DNA from 2 places in the Streptomyces kurssanovii genome. Region 2 is predicted to be linked to the other one. Evidence: riboswitches for the same ligand, from Rfam matches in the RefSeq annotation. Region 2 holds a riboswitch; the other holds the start of a gene.
The links. A riboswitch is a leader RNA that binds a small molecule or an ion and turns the genes downstream of it on or off. The one in region 2 is predicted to bind cyclic di-AMP.
Positions count from the first base shown of each region.

Region 1: another riboswitch for cyclic di-AMP. It lies ahead of AB0K36_RS25020 (M23 family metallopeptidase); the one in region 2 lies ahead of AB0K36_RS01325 (C40 family peptidase).

Region 1 covers NZ_JBFAQK010000042.1:39,633-54,479, forward strand. Annotated here, with positions in the region: gene AB0K36_RS24965 (fluoride efflux transporter FluC) at 1-293, shown strand, start outside; gene crcB (fluoride efflux transporter CrcB) at 290-652, shown strand; gene AB0K36_RS24975 (DEAD/DEAH box helicase) at 1,586-3,727, shown strand; gene AB0K36_RS24980 (FG-GAP-like repeat-containing protein) at 3,992-7,030, shown strand; tRNA gene AB0K36_RS24985 (tRNA-Lys) at 7,142-7,214, shown strand; gene AB0K36_RS24990 (hypothetical protein) at 7,356-7,529, shown strand; gene AB0K36_RS24995 (class I SAM-dependent methyltransferase) at 7,552-8,229, opposite strand; gene AB0K36_RS25000 (RrF2 family transcriptional regulator) at 8,461-8,904, shown strand; gene AB0K36_RS25005 (globin domain-containing protein) at 8,987-10,177, shown strand; tRNA gene AB0K36_RS25010 (tRNA-Met) at 10,267-10,340, shown strand; gene AB0K36_RS25015 (PP2C family protein-serine/threonine phosphatase) at 10,598-11,701, shown strand; cyclic di-AMP (ydaO/yuaA leader) riboswitch at 11,955-12,111, shown strand; gene AB0K36_RS25020 (M23 family metallopeptidase) at 12,123-13,166, shown strand; gene AB0K36_RS25025 (aldo/keto reductase) at 13,295-14,239, shown strand; gene AB0K36_RS25030 (PrsW family intramembrane metalloprotease) at 14,258-14,847, opposite strand, start outside.
Region 2 covers NZ_JBFAQK010000001.1:263,463-278,309, forward strand. Annotated here, with positions in the region: gene AB0K36_RS01280 (hypothetical protein) at 1-135, shown strand, start outside; gene AB0K36_RS01285 (DoxX family protein) at 262-780, shown strand; gene AB0K36_RS01290 (hypothetical protein) at 690-1,010, opposite strand; gene AB0K36_RS01295 (PspC domain-containing protein) at 997-2,274, opposite strand; gene AB0K36_RS01300 (PspC domain-containing protein) at 2,519-3,808, shown strand; gene AB0K36_RS01305 (LuxR C-terminal-related transcriptional regulator) at 3,805-4,494, shown strand; gene AB0K36_RS01310 (hypothetical protein) at 4,511-4,657, opposite strand; gene AB0K36_RS01315 (C40 family peptidase) at 4,756-5,814, opposite strand; gene AB0K36_RS01320 (hypothetical protein) at 6,160-6,513, shown strand; gene AB0K36_RS01325 (C40 family peptidase) at 6,600-7,766, opposite strand; cyclic di-AMP (ydaO/yuaA leader) riboswitch at 7,769-7,931, opposite strand; gene pcrA (DNA helicase PcrA) at 8,173-10,608, shown strand; gene AB0K36_RS01335 (M23 family metallopeptidase) at 10,781-12,358, opposite strand; gene AB0K36_RS01340 (esterase/lipase family protein) at 12,592-13,449, opposite strand; gene icmB (coenzyme B12-dependent isobutyryl CoA mutase small subunit) at 13,819-14,232, shown strand.

The sequences.
Region 1 (14,847 bases), on a different contig from region 2:
CGCTCTTCTGGGTCAACGTGGCCGGCTGCGCCCTGATCGGGGTGCTCATGGTGCTCGTCAGCGAGGGAGGCCGAACGGCGCCCGCGCTGGTGCGGCCCTTCCTCGGGGTCGGCGTGCTCGGCGGTTTCACGACGTTCTCCACGTACGCCCTCGACTTCTCGGGCCTGTTGGAACGTGAGGAGGCCGGCATCGCGCTCGCGTACGCGGGCGGCACGCTCGCCGGGGCGATGGGCGCGGTGTGGCTGGGGGCCTCGGCGACGCGGGCGGCGCTGAACCGGACGGCGGCGCCGTGAACTGGCTGCTGGTGGTCGTGGGCGCCGCGGTCGGCGCGCCCCTGCGGTACCTGACCGACCGCGCGGTGCAGGCCCGCCACGACTCGGTGTTCCCATGGGGGACGTTCGTGGTGAACGCCGCGGGAAGTCTGGTCCTCGGCGCCGTGGCGGGGGCGTCGGTGTCCTCGCCGGCGTACGCGCTGCTCGGCACGGGCCTGTGCGGGGCGTTGACGACCTACTCCACGTTCTCGTACGAGACCCTGCGGCTGGCCGAGCGGGGACGGCGGTTCCTGGCCGTGGCGAATGCGGCCGCCTCGGTGCTGGTCGGGCTCGGATCGGTGTTCCTCGGGCTGGAGTTGGCGCGCGCCCTCACCGCGTGACCCGTCGAGCCGGTACTCGCCACGGCGGGATCCCGGGCGTGTCCCTTGCGGGGTGACGGGAGTTGGTCAGGGAAACCAGCGTCCCCTGCCCCGGAGGTGCCCCCGTGCGCCAGTTGTCAGCCCCCGGCCGAACGGCCGTCTGGATCGCCGCCTCCATGGCGGTCCTGGCCTCGGCAGGCTGTATGAGCGTGAGCGACGACGGCGGGTCGAAACCCTCGCCCAGCTCGTCCGCGGAGCGGCGCGGGACCGGGGCGGAGCCGGACGGCGGACACGTGCTCCCGGGCGGACACGGGCGGCAGGCAGGCGGCGGCGGGGACTCCTCCCAAGGCCCCGACGCGAAGGGCGGGAGCGCCTCGCCCGCACCGAGCGGTTCGGCCTCCCCCGGTGCCGGGCCCTCCCCGGCCGCCCCGCCGCCCTCGGAGCCGAAGCCGTCCGCGCCCCCCGGGGACGCCGGGCCGTCCGCGTCCGCGCCGCAGCCGTCTATGCCGCCGGCGGAGTCGCCGGAGCCGCCGGTGGAGAGCCCTCCACCGTCACCCCCGCAGCCGTCGGACCCGCCGAGTGCCTCCTCCGCGCCCGAGGTGCACGCGGGTGCGATGCGGGTGGTGCCGGCCGACGCGGAGGCCGAACCCTCCGCGTCACCGCAGCCGCGTCCGGACGGGGCGGGCGCAAGCGACGGGGCGGGCCGGTCCGCTGCCTAGGGTCTTTCGTTCGGATCAGGGCGGTGTGCCGGGGGTCACTCAGGCGCGGTTTGCCTTTGGTGGGGGTGGGTGCGTATGGTGGTAGATCGTTTGATCCCATTGCCCGGCGCCGAAACAGAAGAGCGCCGCGTGGCGCGTACTCTCCCTAGCCGTGGCTGACCGCATCGAGGCGGTCGAATTGCGAATTCACGGAGTTTGGGCGCGTGCCGAGACTCCGGAAGGTTTCGCATTTCGCATGTCCACTTTCAGCACTGATCACGCCGTCATGCCCGAGAACGACGAGATTGTCGAGACGGTTGTCGCGGAGGCCGCAGAGGCCCCCGAGGAGCCCCAGACCACGTTCTCGGACCTCGGTCTCCCCGAGGGCGTCGTACGCAAGCTCGCCCAGAACGGCGTGACCACGCCCTTCCCGATCCAGGCCGCGACCATCCCGGACGCCCTGGCCGGCAAGGACATCCTCGGCCGTGGCCGCACCGGCTCCGGCAAGACCCTCTCCTTCGGTCTGCCGACCCTGGCCACGCTGGCCGGCGGCCACACCGAGAAGAAGAAGCCCCGCGCGATCATCCTCACCCCGACCCGTGAGCTCGCGATGCAGGTCGCGGACGCCCTGCAGCCCTACGGCGACGTGCTCGGCCTCAAGATGAAGGTCGTCTGCGGCGGTACCTCCATGGGCAACCAGATCTACGCCCTCGAGCGCGGTGTCGACGTCCTCGTCGCCACCCCGGGCCGCCTGCGCGACATCATCAACCGTGGCGCCTGCTCCCTGGAGAACGTCCAGGTCGCCGTCCTCGACGAGGCCGACCAGATGTCCGACCTGGGCTTCCTGCCCGAGGTCACCGAGCTGCTCGACCAGATCCCGGCCGGCGGTCAGCGCATGCTCTTCTCCGCCACCATGGAGAACGAGATCAGCACGCTGGTCAAGCGCTACCTGACCGACCCGGTCACGCACGAGGTCGACAGCGCCCAGGGCAACGTCACGACCATGAGCCACCACGTGCTCGTCGTGAAGCCCAAGGACAAGGCGCCGGTCACGGCCGCCATCGCCGCCCGCAAGGGCCGCACGATCATCTTCGTCCGCACCCAGCTTGGCGCCGACCGCATCGCCGAGCAGCTGTGCGAGGCCGGTGTGAAGGCCGACGCGCTGCACGGCGGCATGACGCAGGGCGCCCGTACCCGCGTCCTGGACGACTTCAAGAAGGGCTACGTCAACGCGCTCGTCGCGACCGACGTCGCCGCCCGTGGCATCCACGTCGACGGCATCGACCTGGTCCTGAACGTGGACCCGGCCGGTGACCACAAGGACTACCTGCACCGCTCCGGCCGTACGGCCCGTGCCGGCAAGTCCGGTGTCGTCGTGTCGCTGTCGCTGCCGCACCAGCGCCGCCAGATCTTCCGGCTGATGGAGGACGCGGGCGTCGACGCCTCGCGTCACATCGTCGGCGGAGCGGGCGCGTTCGACCCGGAGGTCGCCGAGATCACCGGCGCCCGTTCGCTGACCGAGGTCCAGGCCGACTCCGCGAACAACGCCGCCAAGCAGGCCGAGCGTGAGGTCGTCGAACTGACCCGCCAGCTCGAGCGCGTCCAGCGCCGTGCGACCGAGCTGCGCGAGGAGGCCGACCGTCTGGTCGCCCGCGCCGCCCGTGAGCGCGGTGAGGACCCGGAGGCGGCCGTCGCCGAGGTGACCGAGGCCGCGGTGGCCGAGATCGCCGCGGTGCCGGAGCAGGCCGAGCCGGTGCGCGACTCCCGTGACGAGCGTCCCTCGTCCGACCGCCGTGACGAGCGTGGCAACTTCCGCCGCGACGACCGTCGTGACGGTGACCGTGGTGGGTTCCGCCGTGACGACCGCGGTGGCGAGCGTGGCGGGTTCCGTCGCGACGACCGCCGTGACGACCGTGGTGGCCGTTCCTTCGAGCGTCGTGACGACCGCGGTGGTGACCGTGGCGGCTTCCGTCGTGACGACCGTGGCGGCGAGCGTGGCGGGTTCCGCCGTGACGACCGCCGTGACGACCGTGGTGGCCGTTCCTTCGAGCGTCGTGACGACCGCGGCGGCGACCGTGGCGGCTTCCGCCGCGAGGACGACCGTGGTGGCCGTACCTTCGAGCGCCGTGACGGTGACCGCGGCGGGTTCCGCCGTGACGACCGCGGTGGCGACCGTGGCGGCTTCCGCCGTGACGACCGCCCGGCCGGTCACCGTGGCAGCGACCGTCCGTTCAACCGTGACCGCCGTGACGACCGCCCCTCCAGCGGCTTCCGTCCCGGCGCCGGCGACCGCCCGTACGGCCGCCGTGACGACCACCGCGGTGGCGCCGGTTCGAGCTCCGGCTCCTTCGGCGGCGGCCGCCGTGACGACAAGCCGCGCTGGAAGCGCAACGGCTGACACTGTGTGACCTGCTGAAACAGGGCCCGTACGACACTTCGGTGGCGTACGGGCCCTGTCGCGTTGAACGGGTTCGAAATTCCTTCCGTTGCTGGTGGGGCTGCTGTTAAAGTCAGCCAACTTGCATGGGGGCGGGTGCGGCCCGGGGGGGCTTCACACACTGCTGTTCAGCACGGGCACCCGTTTCCCCCATGCCTCTCTTATGCATCCCGGGGAGGGACCCGAGTGCCTCGAAGCGCTCTCGTACGTCATTCCATCGCAGCCGTGGCCGCGGTGACCCTTGTCGCCGGCATCGGCCCCTTCGCGCTCACGGCCACCGCGGCCGAGGGCGACGGAGTCGTCTTCCCCGCGGCCGTCGCATCACAGCCGCGCACCGTCGTCCCGCTCGTCGCGGGCCCCACCGGCTACCTGCGCTACGAGCAGGGCGTCGGACATTCCTGGAGCACCTACGCGGGTGTCTCCACGCCGATCTCCACGCACCAGGAGGGCCCGGAGGCCGACGGCACGTACGGCGCCGGTTTCGACGGCTTCGCGACGTACTTGGCCGACTGGACGCCTACGTCGGACTCGGTCCGGCTGGTGAACATGGCCACGGACAGCGTCAGTTACCTCGACATCCCGAGCGGTCACCGGTACGTCGGTGTCTTCGGGTCCACCGTGGTCACCTTCACCCAGGCCACCACGACCGCCCCGCGCGCGTGGCATCTGCTCCGGCTGGTGAACGGCTCCGTGCAGGTCACGCCGGTGACCGGCTGGCCGGAGGGCGCGCTGCCGCCCGCCAAGGCGGTGACCGGGGACGCGGACGGCGTCCTCGCCACGTACGAGGTGGGCGGCGTCTCCCGCTCGGCCTGGATCGACCTCGCCTCGGCGCAGGTCCGCACGCCCACCTCCGACGCGACCGCTCAGCCGGTGTCCACCGTTCACAGTCCGACCGAGGTCGTGGAGTGGGCCGAGGACGGCAAGGCGCGCTTCTACGCCAAGGGGGGTGCCGACGCGTCGGGTCCGCTGCCCCTGACCACCACGGCCGATCTCCCGTACAACGAGGGCGACGTCCTGCTCGGCGTCGTCGGCGACCGGTTGATCGTCGGCCGCGCCTCCGGTCAGGCGTCCTCCGCGCCGTACCGGGTGGTCTCCGTGCCGCGCACGGGTGGGGACGAGACCACGCTCTTCACCCACGGACGTAACCAGGCGCTGACCGCCCCGGACGGCGGACTGCTGCTGGTCGCCGGTACGGCAGCCGACGCGCTGGGCGTACAGCGGCTCCGGGCCGAGGGGGACGGGACGACCGCGGCGAAGCTCGTGGACGTCACCCCGCTCACCTCGAAGCCGAGGTCGCTCAGTTTCAGCCAGGGCCGGCTCCACTCCCTCGAGCGGATGCCCGACGAGACCAACTCCTACCGCTCGCGGACGGTTTCGGTCACGGGCGAGCTGACGGCCGGAGCGACGCAGGAGCACGGTGACTTCGGATTCCCGCTCGAAGAGTGCACCGACACGGACGGCTGTCCGGAGCCCCTGGCCACCGGCGACGGACGCATGGTGGTCCAGCCGCCCTATCAGTCGGATCTCCCGGCCCTGGTGGTGGAGCCGGGCGCGACCTCGGGACGCGTCCTCACCGACGCGGTGGAGAACGTTCAGATCCATGACGTCTCCGGGCGCTACGCGATCGGCGGCGGACGGACCGGGACCGGCGAGTGGGTGACGAACACCGCCTTCGACCTGGACACGGGCGAGCGACTCGCCACGTTCAAGGTGCCCTTCGACTACGACCTGTACGGCGACACTCTCTGGACGCAGGGCAGCGTGAACGGAACGGTCGTCGGCTACGACGTCCGTACCGGCGCCGTGAAGCGCACGGTGGATCTGGGAACCGGCTGCCGGGCGGAGTTCATCAAGGTCACGGCCCACTGGCTGAGCTGGAGCTGCGCCGGCCTCACCGAGAGGGGCGGCATCTACGACCTCGACAAGAACACCAACTTGAACTACACCGAGCCGTTCTCGCAGCTCGGTGACGGCTACGTCGTGCAGACCCATGGCCGGGAGGTGCGGGTCACCGACGTCCGCGGTCCCGAGCCGGTCCTCAAGGCGACCTACCTGACCAGTGATGACAACTACGAGACCGGCATGTACGCCGTCGACACCGCCGCCGGCCGCGTCGCCTACCAGGAGAACGCCGCCGGTGACATCCGGGTGGCCGATCTCGGGATCCCGGCCTCCCCGCTGGCGCGGATCGATGCCGACGTGGCGACGGGCGCGGATCTGAAGGCAGGTGCGTGGAAGCCGCGTTGGTGGCTGTCCAAGCCGGCCGGGTCGTGGCAGCTGACGGTGACGAGCAGGACGACCGGCGCGGTGGTCCGGACCCTGTCCGGTGGCGAGGCGCGCGGCGTCGTGAGTCCGGTGTGGGACGGCAAGGACGCGGCGGGCAGGTTCGTCGGGAACGGCGCGTACACCTGGGCGCTGAGCGTGAAGCCGGCCGACGGCCAGGGCGCGGACCTGACGGCGGCGGGCGCGGTGTCCGTGACCGGTGCCGGGGCGGTCCGGCGGGATCTGGCCGGCGACGACGGTTTCGGCGATCTGCTGGTGATGGACTCGGCGGGTCTGGTGTCGCTGTACAAGGGCACGGGCTCGGGTGGTCTGTCGGCGCGGACAGCGGGGTCGGGCGGCGTGTTCCCGACGTCGTCGGTGCCGGTGCCGTTCGGCGATGTGAACGGGGACCGCTGCAACGACGTGCTGGTGCGGGTCGGCGATCAACTGCGTGCGTACCGGCCGGGCTGCGGCAAGATCGTGTCGGCGTCGTCTCCGTACACGCTGATCGGCACCGGGTGGGGGCAGTACGACGTACTGACGTCCCCGGGTGACGTGACCGGCGACGGGTACCAGGACCTGGTGGCGCGTCAGGCGTCGACCGGCGACATGTACTTCTACGCGGGGACGGCGGATCACCGGCTCAAGAGCCGGGTGAAGATCGGCACGAACTGGAAGACGTACACGAAGATCGCCGGTGTCGGTGACCTGAACGGTGACGGCCGCGGCGACCTGCTGGGCATCGACGCGGCGGGTGCGCTCTGGCGGTACTACGGCACGGCGACGGGTGCCGTGACGCCGCGGGTGAAGCTGGCGACGGGCTGGGGCGGGTACACCTCGGTGGTCGGCATGGGCGACATCAGCGGTGACGGGAAGCCGGAGCTCGTGGGGCGTACGGGTGACGGCCGGCTGTACCGGCACAGCGCGACGGGGACCGGCACACTGGCGGCCCGGGTGATGATCGGCACGGGCGGATGGCAGGCGTTCAAGGGCCTGTACTGACGTGCTTCCGCCGCGGCCCGGGACGACCGGGCCGCGGCGGGACCGGGCCGGTGTCGGATACCCGATCGGTTCCGGGGATCTCTTTGGTTATGCTCAGGGGTGTTGTGTCGAGGGCCGTTAGCTCAATTGGCAGAGCAGCGGACTTTTAATCCGTTGGTTGTGGGTTCGAGTCCCACACGGCCTACCGCTCAGCCCCAGGTCAGGAAGGTTCTGGCCTGGGGCTGATCTTGTTTCCGACCGGCTTCGGCAGCCAGCCGTACCCACTGGACGGCCCGGAGGCAGGCACCCCTGGAACCCGCGCACACTGGGATCGGGAGGTGGAGCCATGGCACTCGAAGTCGACTGCGACCACACGACCGGCATCCAGCACGACATCACCAGGACGGGAGACGTGGAGCACGAGGCGAAGCGGTACCTCTGCGGCAAGTGCGGGCACGAGTACACCGTTCCGCGGCAGGACACCACGAACGAGGACCCCGGCGGTCGGTCGCCGAAGTGACGGCGCACGTCCGGAGAAACGCTCAGTCGCGTCGCCGGCAGCAGAGGAAGACCTGCTCCTCGGGCGGCACGTCGCTGATCGCCGGGGCGTAGGTGTACGAGGACTCCTTGAGGATCTCGAAGTCCTGCTCGACGACCTTGTGCAGCTCCTCGCGGAGATAGCCGGACACCCGGATGCTCTTTCCGAGGAACGGGATCGCGCGGTTGTCCATGTCCGCCTCCACCATCGAGATCACGAACAGGCCGCCGGGGACCAGCAGGTGGTGGACGGTCCGCAGGGCCTCGGGGATCTCGGGGCGGGGAAGCATGAGCAGGGAGAAGAAGGCCGTGACCGCGTCGAAGCGGCCCAGATCCGCGGGGCCGCCCGGACGGAGGTCCGCGATGTCGAGCTGGTGGAACGTACCTTCGGGCACGTTCGCCCGGGCGAGTCTCACCATCTCTTTGGACAGGTCGACGCCCACGACCTCGAATCCGGCATCCGTCAGCCGCCGCGCGGTCGGCACTCCGGTGCCGCAGCCGAGGTCCAGCACCCGCGCCCCGGGGGACAGCGCCCCGGCCAGCCATTCGCCGGCGGAGACCTGGCCCTCCTTGTGCGGGAAGGCGTCGTCGTAGCTGTCGCCGATGGCGTCGAAGGCCTCAGCCTGGTCCCTGCGGTCGGGGCGGATGCCCTCGTAGTCGGCGTCGCTGTTCCCGTTTGTCACGAAAGTACCTTTCGGAGGCCGCCTTGGGTGTCCCATGTTCGCGCCGCCGCTGCTCTGTGTCAGGCGGACGGGCATCAGGACGAGCATCAGAGGGTGTTCCGCTCCGGCACCCGGCTTCTGCGCCGGGTGTCGGAGCCCCGCGGCGGGTGGGCGGTGCGGATTCCGGGGTGGCTCGGCGGAAAGCGGGACCCCAAATACGACTCTCAGATGCGTGTTTGTTAGCGTCGCCTCGTGCGACTGACCAAGTTCACCGATCTGGCGCTCCGCGCCGTCATGCGCCTCGCGGTCTCCGAGCAGGGCGGGCCTCTGACCACCCGCGAGGTGGCGGAGGAGATGAACGTTCCATACGCGCACATGGCCAAGGCGATCGCCCGGCTGCAGCGCCTCGGCGTCCTGGACGCCCGGCGAGGGCGGGGCGGAGGGCTCGAGCTGACCGCGCTCGGTCGGCGGGCCTCCGTCGGATGGCTGGTGCGGGAGCTGGAGGGGGAGGGCGAAGTGGTCACCTGCGAGGGTGATGCGCCGTGCCCCCTGCGCGGTGCCTGCCGGCTGCGGCGGGCGCTGCGGGACGCGCAGGAGGCCTTCCATGCCGCCCTGGACCCGCTGACGGTGGCCGATCTGGTGGCTTCGCCGGCCGGGCCGGTCCTGGTCGGGCTCTCGGGTCGCCGCACCGGATGAAACCAAGCTGAAGCCGTGCCCTCCGGGGTTCCGGAACGACGGCTTTTAATACGCCCATCGCATACCAATTTAAGGAGTAGTCGTGCTCTCCGAGCAGTCCGTCCCGGTCGTCCGGGCCACCCTCCCCGTCGTCGGAGCCGCCATCGGTGACATCACCGAGCTCTTCTACCGCAAGCTGTTCGACGACCGGCCCGAGCTGCTGCGTGACTTCTTCAACCGGGGCAACCAGGCCAACGGGGAGCAGAAGCAGGCACTGGCCGGCTCGATCGCCGCCTTCGCGGGCATGCTGCTCGAGCGGCCCGACGACCGGCCGGACGCCATGCTGGCGCGGATCGCCAACAAGCACGCCTCCCTGGGCGTCACCTCCGGCCAGTACAAGCTCGTGCACCAGCACCTGTTCGCGGCGATCGTGGAGGTCCTGGGCGACGCCGTCACCGCCGAGGTCGCCGCCGCCTGGGACGAGGTCTACTGGCTGATGGCAAACGCCTTGATCGCCGCGGAGTCACGCCTCTACCAGGAGGCCGGCACCGCCGACGGCGAGGTGTGGCGCAGCATGGAGATCGTCGAGCGGCGCGAACAGACGCCCGACGTGGTCTCGTTCCTGATTCAGCCGGCCGACGGATCTCCCGCAGGCGCCTTCAGGCCCGGTCAGTACGTCAGTGTCCAGGCCGAACTCCCCGACGGGGCCCGGCAGATACGTCAGTACAGCCTCTCCGCCGCCCCCGGCAGGCCGCAGTGGCGCATCACCGTCAAGCGGGTGCGGGGCGCGGCCGGTCCGCAGGGTGAGGTCTCCTCGTGGCTCCACGAGACCGCGCGCGCCGGGGATCTGCTGACGGTGTCCGTGCCCTTCGGCGATCTGGTGCTGGCCGAGGACGAGGGCCCGCTGCTGCTGGCGTCCGCCGGCATCGGCAGCACGCCGATGCTCGCCATGCTCGACCACCTCGCCGCCACCGGTTCCACCCGTCAGGTCGTCGTGGTGCACGCCGACCGCAGCGCGGCGGACCACGCCCACCGTGAGGAGTTGCGCCGCCTCGTCGACGCCCTGCCTTCGGCATCCCTCCACCTCTGGTACGAGACCGGCGGCGACGCCGGTGCGGCGACCGGGCAGGCCGACATCGGCGCTCTGGACCTTCCCGAGGGACTCACGGCGTATCTGTGCGGCCCCTTGCCGTTCATGCGCGCCGTACGGGGTGATCTGCTGCGCCGTGGCGTGCCCGCCGAGGCCGTGCACTACGAGGTGTTCGGGCCCGACCTCTGGCTCGGTCAGGAGTAGCCGGCGGCGGAGGTTTTCCGGCCTTCGCCCGGCGCCCCTCGTCATTGGTACGGATCTTGCTCTGCATGGCGTAAGGTTGTGTTCACCGACGCGGGGTGGAGCAGCTCGGTAGCTCGCTGGGCTCATAACCCAGAGGTCGCAGGTTCAAATCCTGTCCCCGCTACTGATGACACCGGCCCGGTGGTCGATCGAGAAGATCGACCACCGGGCCGGTGGCTTTTCCGCAGCGCCACGACCGTCGCCCGGTCGGGCGACCGGAAGTCGCCCCGCGGCGCGTCGGCCTTCAGCCTGAGGGGGGCGCGGTACTGTCCGCAGCCGTCAGCGGACCCGGTAGGACCCGGCAGGAGACCACCTTTGGGCCAGGAGTGGCGAGATCAGGGCGGCGCCAGAAGAGCCCCGTGGTTCGTCCGCGCGTTGCCCATGGCGATGATCGTCGGCGGGGTGGTCTTCGACGTACTGACCCCGCCCCGGTTCACCGCCGTACCTCTTTATGCCGCCGCCCCGCTCGTCGCGGCGCCTGTCCTGTCATGGCTGGCGACGCTGCTGACCGGGATCGCCGCGGTTCTGGCCCTGAGCATCCTCCATGCCGTCAACCGGAGCTTCTTTCAGATCACGGTGCTCACCGAGACGACCACGGTGGTCACCGTCGTCGCTCTCGCGCTGTTCATCAACATTCTCGTGCGGCGCAGCGGTGAGCGGCTCGCCTCTGCCCGGGTGATCGCGGAGACCGCGCAGCGGGCGGTGCTGCCCGCGCCGGCCGACCGGATCGGCGGTCTGCACATCGCCGCCCGGTACGAGGCGGCGCAGGCGGGCGCGTTCATCGGCGGCGACCTCTTCGCGGTGCAGGACACGCCTCACGGCGTGCGCCTCCTGGTCGGCGATGTGCGGGGCAAGGGGCTGGGGGCGGTGGGGACGGTGGCCGTGCTCATCGGCGCGTTCCGTGAGGCCGCGGAGCAGGAGCGCTCCCTGGAGGGCGTGGCGCAGCGGCTGGAGCGAGCCCTCAAACGGGAGGGCACCAGGCGGGAAGGGCTGGACGCCGTGGAGGGGTTCACCACCGCGGTACTGGGTGAGATCCCGCGCGGCCGGGCCCTGGTGCGGCTGGTGAACCGGGGGCATCCCGAGCCGCTGGTGCTGCACGCCGACGGGGCTCTGGACGTCCTCGCGCCGGCGCAGGCGGCGCTGCCGCTGGGGATGGGTGACCTGGCGGCGTGGCCCGACCGGGCGGACGAGTACCCGCTGCCCGACGGGGCGACGCTGCTCCTCTACACGGACGGGGTGACGGAGGCGCGGGACGCGCGCGGCGTCTTCTACGACCCGGTGGAACGGCTCGCCGGACGTCTCTTCCCCGGGCCGGCGGAGCTGCTGGACGCGCTGGTCGACGACGTACGCCGGTACACCGGCGGCGGTTCGAGCGACGACATGGCACTGCTGGCCGTCGGCAGGCCGGCGGAGGGGCAGCCGGAACGGCGCCGGACGGTGCCGGTGGTTCCGCCGGAGCCGGGCGGCCGCGACAGGTCCGCGTGACATCACGCGCCCGATGGAGGCGGTGTGCACGCTCCGTAGTCGAAGGGGAGCCGTCCGCAGAGCATGTGATGCCCGATCAGAATCGTGACGCCCTCCGGTGTTTGATCAACTCGCCCGGTTCCGGCCGATTCTGTCCGGGTAAGTCCCGGCCGAAGTCGTTAATGATCACCCGGAACAGCTTGGAATCCGGCCCCGCCGTCTATTAACGTTCGATAACGCAGTGCGGTCGTCCCAGCCGTCGCAGAGGCGGCGCCGTGCGCACGTGCCGAATCCCGCAAGGGAACCGGGGAACCACTAATTGGGGTGAATCGGTCACCCTTTGCCGCTCAGTCCGCGGTCGAGGGCGCCCGTAGGAGACCTTCCTGCTCCGAACCCGTCAGCTAACCCGGTAGGCGAGAAGGAAGGAAAGGAGTACGCCTTCGTGGCGTCCAACATGCCTGCCCCCGAGGCCCGCTTCGCGTCCGAACGTTTCAGTGCCGACGCCCCCGAGCGGACCTGGGAGGAATGGAACCCCACAGAGGACTCCGTCCGCCCCGTGCGCGGCCGGCACCGTGTCATCAAGCAGCGCGGCGGAATCGCCCGCAGCTCCACGGTGCTCGGAGTCGGCGTCATCGCCGCGGTCGGCGCGGGTGGCATAGCCACCGCGCAGGACAAGCCGGCGGTCTCCATCTCCCTTCCCGATTCCATCACGGACAAGCTTCCTGACGCCAAGTCACTTCCCGGCGTGGGATCCCTGATCTCCGACTCGGACGACTCCGACGGCGACGTGCAGGCGGCGCCGCTCACCGCCGCGACCACGGTCGCCGACGCCGGTGCCGGCCAGGCACAGGCCGCCGGCTCCGGCGAGGCCCTGCGCGCCCGGATCCTCCAGCAGGCCGAGCAGCAGCAGGCAGAGGCCGACGCCGAGGCGAAGGCGGCCGCGGAGGCGCTCGCCGCCGAACAGGCGGCGGCCGCCGCCGAGAAGCAGCAGAGCGCGGCCGAGGCCAAGGCCGCCGAGGAGAAGCGCAAGGCGGAGGAGGCCGCGCGGGCGGCGGCGGAGGCCGCGCGTCTCGCCGAGCTCGCCCGGAGCTTCTCCCTTCCCACCTCCTCCTACACGATCACCTCCACCTACGGTGAGTCCGGCGCGATGTGGTCCTCCGGACAGCACACCGGCCTGGACTTCGCCGCACCGACCGGGACCCCGGTCAAGGCGGTGCACGGCGGCACGGTCAAGTCCGCGGGCTGGTCCGGCTCCTACGGCTACCGCATCGTCCTCGAACTCGAGGACGGCACCGAGGTCCTGTACGCCCACCTCTCCTCGATGACGGCGAGCGCGGGCCAGCAGGTGTCCACCGGCGAGACGATCGGGCGCGTCGGCGCGACCGGCAATGTCACCGGCCCGCACCTGCACCTCGAGGTGCACACCGCCGGCGGCGTCGGCATCGACCCGATGGCGTGGCTGCGCGACAAGGGCCTCACGATCTGATCCCTGCCCGGTACGGGTCGCAGTTCCTCCCGTGCCGGGCACATCCATGTCTCCGGCAGTCCTGGCGCACACCCCCCGACGCCGGGGCTGCCGGAATAGCCGGTACGGGCCCGGCCGTTGATCACCGCATGACCTCTCTGCGCACCCTCGGTTCCTCCGGCCTGACCGTCTTCCCGCTCGCTCTCGGCGGCAACGTCTTCGGCTGGACGGCCGACGAGGCGCGGACCTTCGCGGTCCTCGACGCGTACACGGCCGCAGGCGGCAACTTCGTCGACACCGCCGACAGTTATTCCTCGTGGGCCCCCGGGAACGAGGGCGGCGAGTCGGAGACCCTCATCGGCAAGTGGCTCGCGGCCCGCGGCAACCGCTCGGAAGTCGTCGTCGCCACCAAGGTCGGCGCCCATCCCCGTCACAAGGGCCTCTCCGCCACCACCATCAAGGCGGCCGCGGAGGAGTCGCTCACCCGGCTGGGCACCGACCACATCGACCTGTACTACACACACTTCGACGACCCGTCCGTGCCCGTCGAGGAGATCATCACCGCCCTCGACCAGCTGGTGAAGGACGGCAAGGTCCGCGCGATCGGCGCCTCCAACATCAGCACCGAACGGCTCCAGGCGTCCCTGGCCTTCTCCGAGCGGGAGGGCCTCGCCCGGTATGCGGCGCTGCAGCCCCACTACAACCTGGTCTCACGCCACACCTACGAGGGCGAACTGCAGGACACCGCCGCCCGCGCCGGCCTCGCCGCCGTCCCCTATTACGCGCTCGCTTCCGGCTTCCTCACCGGCAAGTACCGGCCCGGCACCACGGTGGACAGCGCCAGGGCCCAGGGAGCGTCCAAGCACCTCGAATCGGAGCGGGGGCTGAAGGTCCTCGACGTGCTCGACAGGATCGCGCAGGCCCGTGGCGTGGAGATCGCGACCGTCGCCCTGGCGTGGATCGCCGCGCAGCCGACCGTGGCCGCGCCGATCGCGTCCGCCCGCACGGTCGAGCAGGTGCCGGCCCTGGTGGCGGCAGCCGACCTGGCCCTGACGGACGGCGAGCTGGCCGAACTGACCGCCGCGTCCGCCTGAGCCCGCGCCGGCGCGGAATCAGTAGCGGTAGGGGTTGTAGCCGCTGTAATCGCGGTGCGGCGGCGGCAGCGGCATCCGGGCGGTGGCCTGGGCGGCGTAGGCCAGCGAAGGCCCCGCCACCTCCCTGCGCTGCCACAGATGGTGCAGCAGCTCCTGCTCGCGCTCCACGAAGTCCGGACCCGCCGCGCCCCGGTGGGCCCGGTGACGCAGGAAGGCGAGCGTCGTCGCGAACGCCTCGTACTCCGACACGGCGTGCCCGGCCGCCGGGCCGTACGCCCGCCGGGCGAAGTCCCTGGCCACGGTGCGCGCCCGCATCGACGACAGGGCGCGGGGCTCGGCAGCGGACATCCAGCCGGCCGCCGCGTACGCCGGGAGCTCCTCCGAGACCGTGCGCAGCTCACGCTGGCGGGTCCATATCGACAGCCAAGTGAGCAGCGCGAACACCGGCACCATGAACGCCCCGTACACGGCGTAGAAGCCCCACGGGCCGAGCATCGACGCCGAGCCGTTCCACAGGGCGTGCATGCCCATCGCGAGCGCCAGGCCCAGCAGCGGCAGCGCGATGCGCCGGAGCCGCCGGTGCCGGCGCGCACCCAGCGCGGCGACAC
Region 2 (14,847 bases):
GGGTTCGCCAACCCGACGGACACGGTGCTCACCGTGCCGGTGCCGGCGGAGGTCGAACCGGGGCAGGTCGACGTGCAGGTGGTGACGGCCGCCGGCGTGGAGAGCAACCGCTGCCTGATCGAAGTGACCTACTGACTCCTCGCTGTTCACCCGTGTGTCGCGGGACCCGTGTGTCACAAGGTCTGTGACTAATCTGGTGAGCGGCGCGGCCGCGCCGTACGTATGGTCGGGCGACGGGTCGACTGAAGGCGGGGACCAGCGATGACACACACTCATCGGGCGACGGCGGACCATGGTGCGCTCGACGACGGACCGCGCGGATTCAGGGAGCGGGCCGGCCGGTACGCCCTGCTGCCGCTGCGGGTCTTCCTCGGCGTGACGTTCATCTACGCGGGCATCGACAAACTCACCGACAGCGCGTTCATGTCGGCGACCGGCTCCGGCTCCATCGGCGAGATGATGAACGCCGTGCGCGACTCGTCCGCCGTGCCGGCGCTCGTCGATCTGGCGCTGAAGAACCCGGAGGGCTTCGGCTACGCCATCGCCCTCGGTGAAGTGGCCGTCGGTATCGGCACCCTGATCGGACTGCTGGCCCGGCTCGCCGCCCTCGGCGGGGCGCTGATCTCCCTGAGCCTGTGGCTGACGGTGAGCTGGCAGACGGACCCGTACTACTACGGCAACGACCTCGCCTACCTGATGGCCTGGCTGCCGCTGGTGCTCGCGGGCGCCTCCCTGTTCTCCCTCGACGCGCTGATCGCGGCCCGGCGCCGCACCCCGTAGTGGACGGCGGCCACCAGGCCCGCCACGAAGAAGCCGCCGACGACCACGGGGAACGCCACCCACCAGGGCGTGTGCCAGGCGCCGCCCGCGTCGCCGCCGTAGAGCAGCGCCGCTGTCAGTACGCACAGCCCCGCGACGAACCTCGCGGGGCGGAAGCCGTGCCGGAACTCGCGGCGGGGCCCGCCCGCCCCGTGGCGCACGGCCCCATGACCGGACTCATGACGCTGCACGGGTCACCTCCACCTGTCCGATGCCCACTTCCAGCGTGAGTTCCAGCGTGCCCGCCGGCTCCGCCCCGGCGGGCGGCGGCAGCGTGCGCCGACGGTCCTGGCTCGGGCCGACGTCGATGTCGTTGGGGGTGTCCCCGGGGAGCCGGACGTCGCCGACGCCCACCTCGGCGTCCAGCTTCACCGTCGCGTCCTTCGGCAGCACGACCTTGAGCTGCCCCGCCCCGATCTCGGCCCGTGTCGACACCACCTCGCCCGCGGGGACGGAGAGCGTGGACAGGTCGAGGGTGCCGACCCCGGTGCCCAGCTCGTAGAGCGGCTCGACGGCGGTGACCGACGCCGGCCGCCAGTGCTGCTCGCCCCAGCTCGTACTGATGTCCTTCGGCAGCGCCGAGGCGCCGGCGAGCAGTCCGGCCGTGACGAGGGTCAACAGGATCGTGCCGAAGCCCGTGCGGCCCAGAAGGGCGCTGACCAGCAGGCCGAGCCCGAACACCGACAGCGCGGCCACCAGCCCGATCTGCAGGGCGGTGCCCAGGGGCTGCCCTTCCCAGCTCAGTCCCGTCCCCAGACCGCCCGCGACGAGCGCCAGGAGGAAGACCGCGCCGCCGATGCCCCGCGGACCGCGGCTGTGCGGCGGCACCTCGCCCCGTCCGCCCCGGCCGTGCGGCGCCGAGACCTCCTCCACGGCCGAGTCGGGGCCCCACAGATAGCCGGTCGGCACCGGGCCGGTCGTGCCGTCCTTGACGATCGGGTCGCGCCACCAGGAAGGGCTCTCCGGCGCAGGCGGGGCCTTGGTCTCCGGCGGGGCCTCCGCGACCGTGTGCGCCGTCGCGGTGTCCATCGGTGCGCCTTCGGTCGTGGCGAGCCGGCGGCGCTGGGACCACACGGCCGCTCCGGTGACCGCCAGCGACAGCAGCGCGGCGAAGGAGAGGGCGCTGTCGTTGCCCAGCATGGAGAGGAAGATCCCGCAGCCGATCAGCGCGAGGAGCACGGCGGTCAACGACGCGCCGTCGACCCGGCCCGACAGCAGCCGGCGGAACTCGTTCTCCTCGTCGTCCTCCGAGGGGACCAGCAGCCAGGCGAAGCCGTAGAAGATCAGCCCGATTCCACCGGTCACCGAGAGCACGCCGACCGCGATCCGGAAGATCACCGGGTCCACGTCGCAGTAGCGGCCCAGTCCGCCGCAGACACCGGCCACCACCTTGTGGCGCGGGGAGCGGCGCAGCTGGGGTGCCTCGGGGGGCGGGACGGTCGGCTGCTCTGTCATGGGTCCATGGTGACGGGCCGGGGGGTCGGGCGGGAGCCGCGGCGACCCTGGCCGTTCCCTGATTTCCGTCCCCGAGCCCCCTCGGGACGGCGTCCGAGCCTCCTCGGGACGATCCCTCTCGGCGTCCTCGGCGTCCCCGGCCCGTCCTCCGGACCGAAGGAGGCCCCCGGGATCCCGGGGGATCAGGGACGGTTGGGGGACGACCCTGATACCGCGTCCCGTTCCGCCGTGTGACGATCGGTGCATGCCAGTCGCCACGCCCGGAACCACCGGCCCCTCGCGCATCCCGCTGCCGGAGGAACCGGCTCTGCGCAAGCTGTACCGCAGCGCCGACGGGCGGATGCTCGGCGGTGTGGCCCGCGGACTGGCCGGGCATCTGGGGCTGCCGGTCGTCTGGGTGCGCCTGGTCTTCCTCGGGCTGTTCCTCGCCGACGGCCTGGGCGCGGTGCTCTACGCGGTGTTCTGGATCGTCGTCCCCCTCGGGGTCGGCGGCAGGGCGGCGGAACCGCGCTCGGTGTTCGAGACGACGCCTGACGGGCGCCGCCGGCTGCGCAAGCCGGACAAGGGCCAGTTGTTCGCGATGGTCGCCCTGCTTTTCGGGGCCGCGGTCTTCGTCGGCAACGTCGACATGCGCGGCAGCAACCGCTACGTCTGGCCGACGCTGCTCATCGGCGCGGGTGTGGTCCTGGTCTGGCGACAGGCGGACAACGCCCGCCGCGCCCGCTGGACCGACGTGGGCCGCCGGCGGCGGCTGCTCCAGCTTGCCAGGGCGCTGGCCGGCGTCGCCCTCGTCGGCATGGGCCTGACCGTGTTCATGGTCGTCCGCGGCTCGGCCGCCCAGCTGGGCAATGTGCTGACCGCCGCGGTCGCCGTCATCGCCGGTGTCGCCCTGCTCGCGGGACCGTGGCTGGTGCGGATGACGCAGGACCTGTCCGAGGAGCGGACCATGCGTATCCGGGCCCAGGAGCGGGCGGAGGTGGCCGCCCACGTCCACGACTCCGTCCTGCACACCCTGACCCTGATCCAGCGGAACGCCGACGACGCCGGTGAGGTGCGCCGGCTCGCCCGCGCCCAGGAGCGCGAACTGCGAAACTGGCTCTACAAGCCGGAGGGCACCGGCAAGGACGAGGACGAGGAGCCCGACACCCTCGCGGAGGCGGTCAAGAGGGCGGCCGCCGAGGTCGAGGACAAGCACGGGGTCCCGCTCGAGGTCGTCGTCGTCGGCGACTGCCCGCTCGACGACAAACTGGGCGCACAGATGCAGGCCGCCCGCGAAGCGATGGTCAACGCCGCCAAGTACGGTGGCGCGGGAGGGGCGGTGCAGGTGTACGCGGAGGTCGAGGGCCGTACGGTCTTCGTGTCCGTACGGGACCGGGGGCCGGGATTCGACCTGGACGCCGTACCGGAGGACCGGATGGGCGTCAGGGAGTCGATCATCGGGCGTATGCAGCGCAACGGCGGGACGGCACGACTGCGCTCCGTGCCCGGAGGGGGCACGGAAGTGGAGCTCGAGATGGAGAGGGCGGACGGATGACCGAGGCGGCCGGAGAGACCACAGAGCGTCGGGTGCGGGTCGTACTCGTCGACGACCACCGGATGTTCCGCACGGGGGTGCAGGCCGAGATCGGACAGACCGAGAGCACGGGCGTCGAGGTCGTCGGGGAGGCCGCCGACGTCGACCAGGCGGTCACCGTGATCACGGCGACCCGCCCCGAGGTCGTCCTCCTCGACGTGCACCTGCCCGGCGGCGGCGGGGTCGAGGTGCTGCGCCGCTGCGCCTCGCTGATGGCGGCGGCGGAGAACCCGGTGCGGTTCCTGGCGCTGTCGGTGTCCGACGCGGCGGAGGACGTGATCGGCGTCATCCGCGGCGGCGCCCGTGGCTACGTCACCAAGACGATCACCGGCACCGACCTGGTCGACTCCATCTTCCGGGTGCAGGACGGCGACGCGGTGTTCTCGCCGCGGCTGGCCGGTTTCGTGCTGGACGCCTTCGCCTCGACCGACGCGCCGCCGGTCGACGAGGACCTGGACCGGCTGACGCAGCGGGAGCGGGAGGTGCTGCGGCTCATCGCGCGCGGATACGCGTACAAGGAGATCGCCAAGCAGCTCTTCATCTCGGTGAAGACGGTCGAGTCGCACGTGTCCGCGGTGCTGCGCAAGCTTCAGCTGTCCAACCGGCACGAGCTCACCCGATGGGCGACGGCACGCCGCCTGGTGTGACGCGCCGGTCGCTGCGTCAGGTCAGGGACATGTCGGTCTTGTCGCCGGCCCGGACGTGGCCGACGGCGGCGCAGACCCGTTCGACGTCCGGGGCGCCGGGCTCCAGCCACACGGTCCGGCAGCCTGCGTCGAAGGCCTTCGCGGTCAGCAACGCGGAGAACACCGACGGCTGCTGCTGGTCAGGGCTGGAACGGGCCCCGGGGTCGTCGCACCGGCCCGGGAACGGGCAAGCGGACCGATGCCGGGCCGTGCCCGGCCGGGTCACGCGGGTCGGGTCGCTCCGGCGAACGGCATCTGGTCGATCGGCGCGACCCGCACCGGGGCACCGGGACGCGGGGCGTGGATCATCTGCCCGCCGCCGATGTAGAGGCCGACGTGCGAGACGCCGGAGTAGAAGAAGACCAGGTCACCCGGCGCGAGTTGGGAACGGGGCACCCGCGCGCCGGCGTTGATCTGGGTGTATGTGGTGCGCGGCAGCGAGACCCCGGCGGAACGCCAGGCGGCCTGCGTCAGCCCGGAGCAGTCGTAGGACCCGGGGCCCGTCGCGCCCCACACGTAGGGCTTGCCGATCGCTCCGTACGCGTAGGCGACGGCCTGCGCCGCGCGGCTGTTCGGGGCCTTCAGGGTGCCGCGCGGGGTGCCGGCGCGGTCCGCCCGCGCCGGTCCGTCCGATGCCGTGCCGCCGTTGTACCGGGCCCGCTGCTCGGCGGTCAGCCGGGCCAGCAGGCGTTCCGCGGCGGCGAGTTTGCTCCGCACGGCGGCCTTGTGGCCGGCCAGTTCCTCGCGGCGCGCCTCGAGTTCGGCGACACGGTCACCGGCCTGGGCCTTGAGCTGTGCGAGATCCCTCAACTGACGCCGCACGTCGGAGACCGCGGCGGCCTGCAGCGCCCCGGCCCGTTCCGCGAGGGCGGCGCGCCGGAGGTACTCCTCCGGGTCGGAGGTCAGGGCGAGGCGCAGACCGGGGTCCATGCCGCCGTCACGGTACTGGGCGGTGGCGAGGGAACCGAGGGCGTTGCGGGACGTGTTGAGGCGTTCGGTCCGGCGCGCCGCCTCGTCGCGCAGCGAGTCCAGTGATCTGCGGGCGCTCTCCGCCCGTTCCCTGGCGCCGTTGTGCTTCTCGGTGGCGACCTCAGCCTCCTGGTACAGCCTGTCGACCCTGGCCTGGATCTGCGCCGGGGTGAGGCCCGGTTCCGCGTGTCCCGTGCCGTCGAACGCGGTCGTGGCCGCCGCGCCTGCCAGGGCGAGGGAGAGCGCGGTACGGGCGGCCGGTCCGTCGAGCCGGCGCTCACGGGGCTTTCGGTGTTCCCGGTGTGCTGCCACGAGGGCTTCCACGTCCTTCCGTCGTCCCTGCCGCCGCACCGCGTCCGGCGGCGGGCCGCACAGGGGGGAAGCGGTCCGCCGCAGGACCTTCCGGCGGTGGCGGCCGAGTGCCGTCCGGCTGTACGACGGCTCGCGGGGAGTCGGCCACCTGGGGCAGGACGCTAGGACCGCGCCGGGGTGGGCGGGACACAACGACCGTAAATCTCCGAAAATGGGCGTCCGGCAACCGTTGATGAACGGCCGGCCGTCGTCGCGGACGCGCATCGCGTCGGTCCCCCGACCGATGCGGCGGACAGGGCCACCTGCCCGGCGGACGGTGGTATGGGCCGGGCTAGGCTCCGGGCCATGGACGTACTCATCAATGTCTTCGTCGCACTGCACATCATCGGTATCGCCTCGTTGCTGGGCGGGTTCCTGACCCAGATGAAGGCGATGGGCGAGGGCACCGCCCGCTTCAACCCCGCGATGCTGCACGGCGCGCTGACCATGCTGGTCACGGGTGTGGCCCTGGTGGGTCTGAATCAGGCGGACGACCAGACCGTCGACAACCTCAAGATCGGCGTCAAGCTGGCGGTCCTGGTCGTGATCCTCGGCCTCGTGTACGTCAAGCGGGACGAGGAGAAGGTCGACAAGGCGCTCTTCGGCGCGGTGGGCGGCCTGACCGTGGCCAACATCTTCATCGCCACGCTCTGGACCTGACCCGCGCGCGGACATGACGGTGCCCGGGCGGCTCGGCCGCCCGGGCACCGGTGCACCGGGGCACCTCGCGTCGCTCCCGCGGGGCTTCAGGCGGGGCGGACGCTGCCGTAGATCGGCATGTAGTAGATGGACTCCTCGCGGACGTTCGTGCCCGGCTTGGGCGCGTGGATCATCTTGCCGTCGCCGATGTAGATGCCGACGTGGCTGATGTCGTCGTAGAAGAAGACCAGGTCACCGGGGAGCAGGTCGGCCGTCTCGACACGGGTGCCGACCTTCACCTGGTCCCAGGTGGTGCGCGGCAGGTCCACCCCCGCCGCCTTCCACGCGGCCGCGGTGAGGCCGGAGCAGTCGTACGAGCTCGGGCCCGTCGCGCCCCAGACGTACGGCTTGCCGATCTGGGCACGGGCGAACGCGAGGACCTTGTCCGCCTTGGCCGCGTAGGTGCCGTCGTCCGTGCCGGTGCCGGTGTCGGTGCCCGGGTCGGTGGTGCCCGTGTCGGGGGCGGTCTCGCGCTCCTGCTGCTGCCGCTCGGCCTCCGCCCGGGCCGCTGCCTCCGCCTTCGCCTTGGCCTCGGCCTTGCGGCGCGCCTCCTCTTCCTTCTCCCGCTCGATCGCGGCGAGGCGCGCCTTCTCCTCGGCCGTCAGCTCCGAGAGCAGGGCGCGTGCCTCCGCGAGCTTGGTCTGCACCGTCTGCTTGCTGGTGCGCAGGGCCTCCTGGGAGTCCGTGAGGGACTCGAGGCGCTTGGTGGCCTCCGCGCGCTGCTTCGCGGCCGCGGCCCGCTCGGTCTCGTACTCGCTGACGGCCCTGCGCTGCTGGTCCGTCATCCGGTCCATCAACTGGGTCTGGTCGAAGTACGCCTGGGGGCTGTCCGCGAACATCAGCGCGGCGGTGGGGGTGACGGAACCGGTGCGGTACTGCGCGGCCGCGTAGTTGCCGAGGGCGCGGCGGGACTCGTTCAGCTTCTCGGTGCGCTTGGCGGCCTCGTCGAGCAGCTGGTCGACCTCCTGGCGCTTCTCCGCCGTGGCTTCCTTGGCCTTGTTGAACTCCTGCGTCGCGCTGCCCGCCTGCCGGTAGAGGTCGTCGACCTTCTTCTGCACCTCTTCGATGCTGGGCTTCGGGTCGGACGGCGCGGCGGTGGCGCTCTGTGTGGAGAGCAGCGTCACACCGGCGAGGGCGGCCGTGGTGAATCCGACGGCGGTGGACGGTTTTGCGGTACGGCTGCGGGGCTTGCGATGCGACGCCAAGGCCGGCATCTCCTTCTTCCGTGGACCGCCTACCGGGTTAGCTGTCGGGTTCGGGCGAACGGAAGACGCCCTACGGACCGAGCGGGGGCACGGTCCGATTCACCCCGGTGGTGCTTGGTGGGTCCCCGGTTCCGAACTCCCTCGGGAGAAGCCCGGATTCGGCGCAGGCCGCCCGTTCGGCGTGGTTCGCCGGGAGGGGTGCGGGCCGCCTGGTCGAGCACGCTAGCCAACTCGTGCGTCTGCTGTGAAGGTTGATGTTCGATATGTCCGATACATTTTCGTGACCTTTTTCGGCGGCGGGCCGCCGGTCCGGCCGTCGGTCGCCCGGCGGATCCGCCCTGTCACATACCGTTGCGTGCGCCGGTGTCCCGGTGCGGCCACGGTTGTCGGTCCGGCCGCCTAGACTCGTTAAGCGATGAGCAGCCTCTTTGACGACAGCTTCCTGGCGGACCTCCGGCCCGACGCGGACGGGCCCCCGCCGCCGCCCGAGGACCCGGCTCCGGAGCAGCTTCCGGACGACCTCTTCCAGGGCGCCTTCGACGTGCCTCCGGCCCGCGACGGGTACTACCGCGACGGCGCCCCGCGCCCCGTCGTGGACCCCGCCGCCCTGCTCGACGGGCTGAACGAGCAGCAGCGCGCCGCCGTCGTGCACACAGGGTCACCGCTGCTCATCGTGGCCGGCGCCGGCTCCGGCAAGACCCGGGTGCTCACCCACCGGATCGCCCACCTGCTGGGCACGCGCCGGGTCCACCCCGGCCAGATACTGGCGATCACCTTCACCAACAAGGCCGCCGGCGAGATGAAGGAACGCGTCGAGCAGCTGGTGGGGCCACGCGCCAACGCGATGTGGGTCATGACCTTCCACAGCGCGTGCGTGCGCATCCTGCGCCGCGAGTCCAAGAAGCTGGGCTTCACCTCGTCGTTCTCGATCTACGACGCTGCGGACTCGAAGCGCCTGATGTCGCTCGTCTGCCGCGATCTGGACCTCGACCCGAAGAAGTTCCCGCCGAAGTCCTTCAGCGCCAAGATCTCGAACCTGAAGAACGAGCTGATCGACGAGGAGACCTTCGCCGACCAGGCTCAGGACGGTTTCGAGAAGACGCTCGCCGAGGCGTACCGGATGTACCAGGCGCGGCTGCGCGAGGCCAACGCCCTGGACTTCGACGACATCATCATGACGACGGTCCATCTGCTCCAGGCCTTCCCGGACGTCGCCGAGCACTACCGCCGCCGCTTCCGGCACGTCCTCGTCGACGAGTACCAGGACACCAACCACGCTCAGTACACACTCGTGCGCGAGCTGGTGGGCAAGGGGTACGAGGACCTGGAGCCGGCGGAGCTGTGCGTCGTCGGTGACGCCGACCAGTCGATCTACGCCTTCCGCGGTGCGACCATCCGCAACATCCTCCAGTTCGAGGAGGACTACCCGGACGCGACGACGATCCTGCTGGAGCAGAACTACCGCTCCACCCAGACGATCCTCTCCGCCGCCAACGCCGTCATCGAGCGCAACGAGTCCCGCCGCCCCAAGAACCTGTGGACGAACGCCGGCGCCGGCGCCCAGATCACCGGCTATGTCGCGGACACCGAGCACGACGAGGCCCAGTTCGTCGCCGACGAGATCGACCGGCTCACGGACGCGGGCGAGGCGAAGGCCGGTGACGTCGCCGTCTTCTACCGCACGAACGCCCAGTCGCGTGTCTTCGAGGAGATCTTCATCCGCGTCGGCCTGCCCTACAAGGTCGTCGGCGGTGTGCGCTTCTACGAGCGCAAGGAGGTCCGCGATGTGCTGGCCTACCTGCGGGTACTCGCCAACCCCGAGGACAACGTCCCGCTGCGCCGCATCCTGAACGTGCCCAAGCGCGGCATCGGCGACCGCGCGGAGGCGATGATCGACGCCCTCGCGCTGCGCGAGAAGATCACCTTCCCGCAGGCGCTGCGCCGCGTCGACGAGGCGTACGGCATGGCGGCCCGCTCGGCCAACGCGGTCAAGCGGTTCAACGTGCTGATGGAGGAGCTGCGCACGATCGTCGACTCGGGCGCGGGTCCGGCCGTCGTGCTCGAGGCCGTGCTGGAGCGGACCGGCTACCTGGCCGAACTCCAGGCGTCCACGGACCCCCAGGACGAGACGCGCATCGAGAACCTCCAGGAACTGGCCGCCGTGGCGCTCGAGTTCGAGCAGGCCCGCGGTGAGGAGGAGGGCACCGGCACACTCGCCGAATTCCTCGAGCAGGTGGCGCTCGTCGCCGACTCCGACCAGATCCCCGACGAGGACGAAGAGGGCACCGGCGTCATCACGCTGATGACCCTGCACACCGCGAAGGGCCTCGAATTCCCGGTCGTGTTCCTCACCGGCATGGAGGACGGCGTCTTCCCGCACATGCGGGCCCTCGGGCAGACGAAGGAGCTGGAGGAGGAGCGGCGCCTGGCCTACGTGGGCATCACCCGCGCCCGTGAGCGGCTCTATCTGACGCGGTCCTCGATGCGCAGCGCCTGGGGACAGCCGTCGTACAACCCGCCGTCGCGGTTCCTCGAGGAGATCCCCGGCCAGCATCTGACCTGGAAGCGGACGGGGCCGATGGCGGCCCCCGCCGGACCGACGTCCGGCATCGCGTCCTCGCTGTCCTCCTCACGTTCACGCGGCGGCGCGTCCGGCTTCGCCACGCGGCGTACGAGCGACAAGCCGGTGATCTCGCTGGTGGTGGGCGACCGGGTCACGCACGACCAGTTCGGCCTGGGGACCGTGGTCGAGGTCAAGGGGTCGGGGTCCGAGGCACAGGCGACGATCGACTTCGGGGACGAGAAGCCGAAGCGGCTGCTGCTCAGGTACGCCCCGGTCGAGAAGCTCTGACGCTCTGACGACGGTGCCCGTCCCCTGCGGGGGCGGGCGCGTATGCCGGAGATGCCAGGACACGTACGTCAGGCGTACGCGGAAGGCTGTCCCGACGACCGTGCGCGTGTGCGCACGCCGACAGCCGCCGCTGCCGGCAGGATTGACGCGGCTTTCGCCGGGCCGGACGGGTCTACGCGGGATCGAGGCCGTGGCTGCGCAGCCACGGCAGCGGGTCTATGGCCGCGCCGCCGCCGGGACGGACCTCGAAGTGGAGGTGCGGTCCGGTGGAGTTGCCCGAGTTGCCCGAGTAGGCGATGACGTCACCGGCCTTGACGTAGCCGCTGCGGATCTTGGTGCTGCTCAGGTGGCAGTACCAGGTCTCCGTGCCGTCGGCCGCGGTCACGATGGCCATGTTGCCGTAGGCGCTGTTCCACTGGGTACGGACGGTGCCGTCCGTCGCGGCCATGACCTCGGTGCCGTACTGGACGGGGAAGTCGATGCCGCTGTGCAGGGACATCCAGTTGACGCCGGACTGGCCGTAGTACGCGCTGAGTCCGTCCTGCTTCACCGGCAGTACGAACTTGGGGCGGAGCGCCTCGCGGCGGGCCGCCTCTTCCTCGCGCTTCTTCTTCTCCGCCGCCTGGCGCGCCTTGAGGTCGATGCGTTCCTGGGTGCGGGAGGCCCGGTCGCCGAAGTCACGGGCGTCGGCGCTGAGCGCGGCGAGCTGCGTGTCCATGGCGTTGTTGGCGGCGACCGGCTGCACCGAGGCGGGGTCGGTGGCGGCCACGTTGCTCTTGTCGTCCTTCGTCCCGCTCTCGCTGCCGAGGCCGCTGACGGACGCGGCGGCGATACCGGCGACGCCCATGACACAGGCGGAGGGAACGGCGACGGTGAGGAGCGCCGATCGCTTGGCGGGGGTGCGACGGCGGCCGCGGCTGCCGCCGGAGCGGCGGACCGGGCGGGAGGAGACGGGTGCGGCGGTCACGGCCGGCACGGCGGTCATGGTTCGGGTCAGCGCGTCGTGGTCCGGAACGTCGTCGCTCTGCGGTGCGTCGTCCGGCTCGGCGTCGGTTTCAGCGCCGTACTCCGACTCGTAGCCGTTTGCAGCGTCCGTCTGGGCGGCCTCGGGCTCGGCGTCCTGCTGGGCCTCGAAGGTGTAGCCGTAAGCATCGCCTGCTTCGTACCCCGGGCCGGTCTCGTACGCTTCGCCCGTCTCGTGCGCTTCGCCGGTCTCGTACGCCGGGACCGGGTCGTATGCGTCGCCCGTCCCGTACGCGCCGTAGTTCTCGTACGTCTCGTACTCGGCCTGCGGGGTGAACTCCTGCTCCGGCACGAACTGTTGCGGGACGAGCCCTTCGGGCGTCGCCGTCGCGGAGTTCCAGGCCGTGGCGTCGTAGGTACCGCTGTCGAAGGTGCCGGGCGCCCACTGGCCGGTCGCGTCGTAGGCGAAGGCCGCGGCGGCCGTCTCGTACTGGCCGGTGCCGCCCGCCTCGTTCCAGGCGCTCGCGTCCCACTGGCCGGTGGTGTCGTACTGCGCGTACTGCTGCTGCTCGTACTGCGCGTCGTACTGGGGCTGTTGGGTCTGCTGGGCCGTCGCATAGGCGTCGTGCCCGGTGCTTCCGTCGCCGCCGGCGTTCCACTGGGACGAGTCGTACTGGCCGCTGTGGCCCGCTTCGTAACTGCCCGGCAGGGCGCCGAAGAGCGGGTCGGAGTCGAAGCTGCCGGTGGCGTACCCGCCGTACCCGGCGTTGGTGTGCTGGTCGTTCACCAACTTCTCTCTCGCCTCGACAGCAGGACCTGTTTCCGGGGCCACCTGTTTGCACGGGGGGTCCCAGGGGGAAGCAGTGGCGCGACTGTACCCGGCGGTACGCGACGGCGACAATCTTCGGCGGCATCTACGCAATCAGGAAACGGGCATTCAGTCGCGTTTCGGCGGCCCGAGGGCAGAGCTTTGGCCCTACGTTCGAGAAGTGTTCGATGAATCGGTCTCGAAGGGTCACCTCAAGCGACGGACGCGGTCCCCGAAGAAGAGCCCGCTTCCGACACGCCCGACTCGAGAGCCTCGCGGATGCCCTCGGCGACGGCGGGGTGAACAGGCAGTGCGAGATGGCCGATTCCGCTCACCTGCACGTTCTGTACGAGAAGGTCCGGATGGTCGATGCGGGCCGTCTCGACCGGCGACATGATCCGGTCCAGATCGCTCCAGAAGCTGACGAACCGGGTGCGGCAGCCGGGTGCGGGCATGCGCAGCTCCTCGATCACCGGCGAACCCGGCCGCATCTGCCGCACGATCGGGTGGGCGCTCGCGAGCGGGGCGACGGTCGTGCCCGAGTGCGGTGTGCCGAGCGTGACGAGGGTACGGACGCGGCGGTCGCCGCCCAGACGCTGGACGTAGTAGCGGGCGATCAGGCCGCCGAGGCTGTGCCCGACGATGTCGATCTCGGGGTGGCCGGTGCGGGCGCAGATCTCCTCGACATGGCGGCCGAGCAGATCGGCCGCGGCGCGGACGTCGCAGGTGAGCGGCGAGTAGTTGAGGCACTCGACATGGTGCGAGCCCTGCCGGGCGAGGGCGCGGCGGAGCAGTACGAACACCGAACGGTTGTCGACGAAGCCGTGGAGCAGGACGGTGGGGACGGCGTCCGGCGCACCCGGCAGGCGGTGGGTGGCCCCGGCGGCTGCCGGGGCGCCGTCATCGAATCCCGCGCGGGGGCGCGGGCGGGGACGGCGCTCCGGAGTGAGACCGGTCGGATAGAGGATCAGATGCCCGGCCAGGATCGCCAGCTCCAGAACGGTGGCGCGCAGCAGCGCGGCGGGCCACTTCACCGGCATGGTCATGGGAAAGGGAGGCAGGATCCTCATGACGGCCTCCTCCCGTACGGCACGGCGGGGGCGGCTCTGCCCCGCGTGCCCTCATGGGAAGCGCGCTCGGGACCGGCGCGGTCGACTGCCCGCGCCGTCGGTGTCGCACCACCGTGCCGTGCGGCTGTCGGCACGGTGATGCGACGACCCGTTGTGGACCTGCGGCGGCTCCCCGTGCGACCGTGCCCGCAGGGGCCGCGCGTGGGTGGCGCGCGAAGCCTGAAGCCGGTACGACGCTCGGCGAAAAATGTCCTACGTGTGATTTCCCCCTCCCGGCGCACCGCGAAACGGCCGCTTGCGGGATGCTGGAGATAACGTTCGTTCACTCTTCGCGCGCCCTCATGGGCGGCGGGGACCCAGGAGGCAGTGATGGGTGTGACTGGTCCGATCCGCGTGGTGGTGGCCAAGCCGGGTCTCGACGGCCACGACCGCGGGGCCAAAGTGATCGCGCGGGCGCTGCGCGACGCCGGTATGGAGGTCATCTACACCGGGCTCCACCAGACACCGGAGCAGATCGTCGACACGGCTATCCAGGAGGACGCCGACGCGATCGGCCTGTCGATCCTCTCCGGAGCGCACAACACGCTCTTCGCGAAGGTCATCGCGCTCCTCAAGGAGCGCGAGGCGGAAGACATCAAGGTGTTCGGCGGCGGGATCATCCCGGAGGCGGACATCGCGCCGCTGAAGGAGCAGGGCGTCGCGGAGATCTTCACGCCCGGCGCGACGACGGCGTCGATCGTGGAGTGGGTCAACGCGAACGTCCGGGCGACCGCGGAGGCGTAGGCCGCGTGCGCGGCCTCGGTCCGTTGTTTCAACGCGCCCGGGCCGCACCGCTGCGTGGCGGGGTCGCGCCGTGACGTTGCCGGCGCGGCGCGGACCTCGGGGGTGTTCATCTCTCGGGGCGCGCCGGTACGCCCGAACCGTGACCGTGACCGTGACCGCGACCGGGCCCCGCACCGCGACCGCCCCGCACCCGCACCGGGCCCGCCAGTGGCACCGCGCGCACGACCGCACTGTGCACCGCTTCCCGCCCTCGCGCCACGCCCGCGTGGGCACCGCCGGCACCGCGCCCCCGCACGCCCCGCGTCACGCACCCGCAGCGCCTGGCCGGCGGGATCGGGTGCCTGGCGGGCGCGGTGCCTGGCGGGCGGGCGGCACCTGGGCCGGGCGCCGCGGCTGCGGTTCGTCCTTGGGTCGCGCGGACATGGTGGGGTATTCGCCTCCCCTCCAGCAGCGCCCAGGCATCACATCGCTTTGGGGCGGTTCCGGCGTTCCGGCAGCTGCCCGCTCCTCGCACCGCTCTCGGGCGACCGTCGGTCCGGCAGGTCGGCGCTCCGGCAGCGGCCCGAGCGTCGCACCGCCCTCGGGCCGAAGGCCGGCCCGGACGCCTGCGGGGCG